Regions from separate parts of the Pseudescherichia vulneris genome, predicted to be linked through region 2. Evidence: riboswitches for the same ligand, from Rfam matches in the RefSeq annotation. Region 2 holds a riboswitch; the other holds the start of a gene.
What was found. Region 2 has a riboswitch for thiamine pyrophosphate ahead of thiC (phosphomethylpyrimidine synthase ThiC). Riboswitches for the same ligand answer to the same signal wherever they lie in the genome.

Region 1: it holds a riboswitch for thiamine pyrophosphate, as region 2 does, so the genes downstream of both, thiB (thiamine ABC transporter substrate binding subunit) here and thiC (phosphomethylpyrimidine synthase ThiC) in region 2, are expected to answer to the same signal.

Annotation. Positions count from the first base shown of each region.
Region 1 is NZ_LR607338.1:2,945,577-2,947,968, forward strand. It holds gene thiP (thiamine/thiamine pyrophosphate ABC transporter permease ThiP) at 1-257, opposite strand, end outside; gene thiB (thiamine ABC transporter substrate binding subunit) at 233-1,231, opposite strand; TPP riboswitch at 1,267-1,365, opposite strand; gene sgrR (HTH-type transcriptional regulator SgrR) at 1,406-2,392, opposite strand, start outside.
Region 2 is NZ_LR607338.1:193,788-196,179, reverse strand. It holds gene thiC (phosphomethylpyrimidine synthase ThiC) at 1-1,459, opposite strand, end outside; TPP riboswitch at 1,547-1,656, opposite strand; gene rsd (sigma D regulator) at 1,710-2,213, opposite strand; gene nudC (NAD(+) diphosphatase) at 2,310-2,392, shown strand, end outside.

The sequences.
Region 1 (2,392 bases), 2.8 Mb from region 2:
AAGCGGCGGCGATAGAGGGCGCGGGCCAGGAAAATAGCGGGCATCACCGAGAGCAGGGCGGAGAGAAACGCCTGGCCAAAGGAGAAGGCCACCACGTGGCGCAGATAGCTGTCGTGCCATAGCGCCGAGACATCGGTGGTCGGCGCGTTGAGCCAGAGGGCAAGAAACGCCGCCAGCGCGACCGCCACCAGCAGGGTAGCCGCGCTCGCGCCGGGCAGCAGCCAGCCGGGAATTAGCGGCTGGTCGCGCGAAGCCACGTGTTAATCCACTCAGCGCGTTGGGAGAAGACCTGCTGCGGCGTGAACTCCAGGGTGGTTTTCGGCTTCGTCAGCGAGTCAAAGCCAGCGGGCAGCGTCACGTTGCTTACCGGGTACATCCAGTTGCCGGTTGGGATGGCGTTCTGGAACGCCGGGCTCACCATAAACTTGAGGAACTTTTCCGCCAGCTCAGGCTGCTTGCTGGCCGCGGTGCGGGCGGCTACCTCTACCTGCAGGTAGTGGCCTTCGCTGAAGTCGGCTGCCGCGTAGTTATCCTTTTTCTCTTCGATCAGGTGATAGGCCGGAGAGGTGGTGTAGCTCAGGACCAGATCGCTCTCGCCCTTCAGGAACAGGCCGTAGGCTTCGCTCCAGCCTTTGGTGACGGTGACGGTTTTCGCCGCCAGCTTCTGCCATGCCTCAGGCGCTTTATCGCCGTAGACTTTTTGCATCCACAGCAGCAGGCCCAGCCCTGGGGTGCTGGTGCGCGGATCCTGATAGATTACCCGCCACTTCTGGTCGCTCTCTACCAGCTCTTTCAGGCTCTTCGGCGGGTTTTTCAGCTTGTTTTTGTCATAGACAAAGGCAAAGTAGCCATAGTCGAAGGGCACAAAGGTGTCGTTTTTCCAGCCGCCGGGGACGTTAACGGCATCGGCCGCCACGCCGCTTTTGGCAAACAGCCCGGTCTGACTGGCGGCGTCCAGCAGGTTATTGTCGAGGCCCAGCACCACGTCGGCCTTACTGTTTTTGCCCTCCATGCGCAGACGGTTGAGCAGCGAGACGCCATCCTCCAGCGCCACCATCTTCAGCTCGCAGTTGCAGTCGGCCTCAAAGGCTTTTTTTACCGCAGGACCTGGCCCCCAGTCGGCGGCGAACGAGTCGTAGGTGTAGACGGTGAGAACGGGTTTATCAGAAGCCGGGGCGGCAAAAACGGGGGCGGCCACAAGCAGCAGCAGCGGCAGACATTTTTTTAACACTTTGCACCTCAATAGAAAGAGAGTGGCAAAGGATTTTGAGCGGTAGCCTCAAATCCCTTCGCCGGCGTTATCCGGATCAGGTTCGACGGGTATTTTCTCAGCACACGCATCGCGCAGCACCCCGTTGAGCACGGCCTCATTGTAGTGATTATGTCAGCATTCCGAAAGCATACTTTATGGGTCGGGAGGGGCAAACCAGGCCGATTTAAAATCAAACCAGCCGAGGGTGTTCATCCGCAGGCCGCGCATGCTGCGCTGCCCCTGGATCATCAGCCAGTGATGGATCAGCGGCACAATCGCCTTGCCCGCCAGCAGTTGCTGGCACCAGGCGGCTAAATTCATCTCGCCCGCCCGCCACTGCGTGGCATCCGCCTGCCAGTCGCGGGGAATGCACTTCTGCAATAGCGGCACCTCATAGAGATGGGTAAAGAGAGAGAAATCCAGCGGTAGGGTAAAGTTAGCGCTGTTGAGCCAGATATCGCTCACCGCGTCGCCGCTGTGCCACTCCTCGTAATCTACCTCCTGGATGTGCAACGTCACCTGATGCGCAGCCAGCAGGGCGCTCATGGTTTGGGCCAGCACCCGGTGTTCGATGTGTTCCCGGTAGTAGGTCAGGGTCAGCGACTCCAGCCCGGCTGGCTTTTCACTGCCGCCCGGCCGGGTATGATGCCAGCGCGGCAGCAGGCCGTAGGCCGGGAACCAGTAGCGCTGGTGGTGCTCCTCGGCGTGAAACAGCAGGCTCGCCGGGGAGAGGATCTGACTCACCCACTCCCGCACCTGCTGGCTGGCACCGCGACGGGTGCGGGCGTCAAACAGCAGGTAGTAGCACCCCTCTTCGAGACGGCTCTCAACCGCTTTCTCCTCCCCGCCGGGCCCCTCCAGCGTCAGGCCCGCACTCAGATCGTCATTGACGTCGGGCAGCATCCAGACATTTACCTCATCGATGAGCGCACGAAAGCCAAAGTAGTCATCAAAGGCGTGGATCTTTAGCTGGTTGCTGTTATTGAGCGTGACCGCGTACGGCCCGGTGCCCACCGGCAGGCTGGCAAAGTTCTCCATGGTCGGCCACTCCTGGGGCAGGATCATCGACTGCACGTGGCCCAGCAGCCACGGTAGCCAGCTGTCGGGCTGGGAGAGATGGATATCCAGCGTCCAGGGCGT
Region 2 (2,392 bases):
CGTGAGCGGCAATCTTGTAGGTAATCAGCCCCTGTTTCACATCTTCTTTGTTCGGCAGGCCGAGGTGCTCTTTTGGCGTGACGTAGCAGAGCATGGCGCAGCCAAACCAGCCAATCATCGCCGCGCCAATGCCGGAGGTGAAATGGTCATAGCCCGGCGCGATGTCGGTGGTCAACGGCCCGAGGGTATAGAACGGCGCTTCATGGCAGTGCTCCAGCTCTTCGGTCATGTTGCGACGGATCATCTGCATCGGCACGTGGCCCGGACCTTCGATCATCACCTGCACATCGTACTCCCAGGCGATTTTGGTCAGCTCGCCCAGGGTATGCAGCTCGGCAAACTGCGCTTCGTCGTTGGCATCCTGAATTGAGCCTGGGCGCAGACCATCGCCTAACGACAGAGAGACGTCGTAGGCGGCGCAGATTTCGCAGATCTCGCGAAAGTGCTGATACAGGAAGTTCTCCTGATGGTGGGAGAGGCACCACTTGGCCATGATCGAGCCGCCGCGTGAGACGATGCCGGTAAGGCGGTTGGCGGTCATCGGCACGTAGCGCAGTAGCACGCCAGCGTGAATGGTAAAGTAGTCCACGCCCTGCTCAGCCTGCTCAAGTAGCGTCTCGCGGAAGGTCTCCCAGGAGAGATTCTCGGCGATGCCGTTGACCTTCTCCAGCGCCTGGTAGATAGGGACGGTACCAATCGGGACCGGGCTGTTACGCAGGATCCACTCCCGCGTCTCGTGGATATTGCGGCCGGTGGAGAGATCCATCACCGTGTCCGCGCCCCAGCGGGTGGCCCACACCAGCTTCTCCACCTCCTCTTCAATGGAGGAGGTCACCGCCGAGTTGCCGATGTTGGCGTTGACCTTCACCAGGAAGTTACGACCGATGATCATCGGTTCGGACTCGGGATGGTTGATGTTGGCAGGAATAATGGCGCGCCCGGCGGCCACTTCGTCGCGGACAAATTCCGGGGTGATATTCTCCGGCAGGCGTGCGCCAAAGCCTTCGCCCGGATGCTGGCGGCGCAGCACCTCGCCACGAATGCGCTCCCGGCCCATATTTTCACGTAGGGCGATGAACTCCATCTCCGGGGTGACGATCCCCTGCCGAGCATAGTGCAGCTGAGTGACGCACTTCCCGGCGCGGGCGGCGATCCATGCGGATCGGATCCTGGCGATCCCTTTCTCGACGTCGATCGCAACCGCCGGATCGCCATAGGGGCCAGAGGTGTCGTACACCGGGATCGCCTCGTTCGCTTCAAACTGCGGGTCTGCTTTGCTGCCGCCGATAAGCGTCGGGCTAAGCTGGATCTCACGCATCGGCACGCGGATGTCGTCCCGGGAGCCCTGAAGATAGATACGCGTTGAGTTAGGGAAGGTGGTGCCCTCCAGCGTGTTGATAAAGCGCTGGGCGGCGGCGCGCTGTTCGCGGCGGGTAGGTTTCGTTGCAGACTCAGACATAGCTCATTCCATAAAAAGTTAAGGACGTGGCTTGTCAGAACGACGGATGAAGCAAGAGGATGCGTGCAGCCCGGAGAGGCGCACGCCAGCAGATTGACTCTTGTTCCCTTCGCAGGTTTTAACCTGATCAGGTTCCGCGGATCCCGAATTAACGGTCTCAGCCGGTGCTTACGCACTCGGCACTCCGACAAGAAAAACCCCCGTGTTGCAGGGGGCAGGTAAATTAAATTACGCGTTAATGCTTAAGAACTCAAGCAGGGCGAGCGATGTTGCTGTCGTCGTTAGCGCTCTCTGCCAGGTTGAAATCGAACGCCAGCACGATCAGCTGATCCTCCAGCGTAAAGCGTGCGGCCAGCGCTTCGCCAATGCCGGACAGCGCTTCCTGGAACTCAACCCATTTGTCATCTTCGATGGCGTTTTCAAGGCTTGAGTCGTAATAGTTCATGATCTGCTGGGTATTGGCTTCCAGCTGCGGATAGATTTGCGTGGCCGCTAAAAGTGGGCTGCTACCTTCCATTTCGCTGATAATCTGTTCATAAATACTAAAGTGTCCAGCGGACAAATAGTCGACCAGATTATGGCAAAAATCGTCCAGGGCCTTCTCATCCAGCTCTGAATAGGACTCCTTGCCCGGCTTAATGCCCACCAGGTTATAGTACGATACCAGCAAATGCTTGCGCACCTGAAGCCAGTGATCGACTAGTTTATTAGTTCCGCCTACGCGCGCCGTCAGGCTTTCCAGGTGGTTTAGCATGAATAACTCCGTGGTTTAAGAAAAAAAGTGTTCACCCAAAATATGTAAAAATGATGTAACCAACATGCCAGTGTCGCTAAGGTAGTGCAACAGATTATGGAACGTGTCATCGAATTAACCGATCAGGGCTGGTGGATCGTCAGCCATGAACAAAAATTATGGTTGCCCGCTGGAGAATT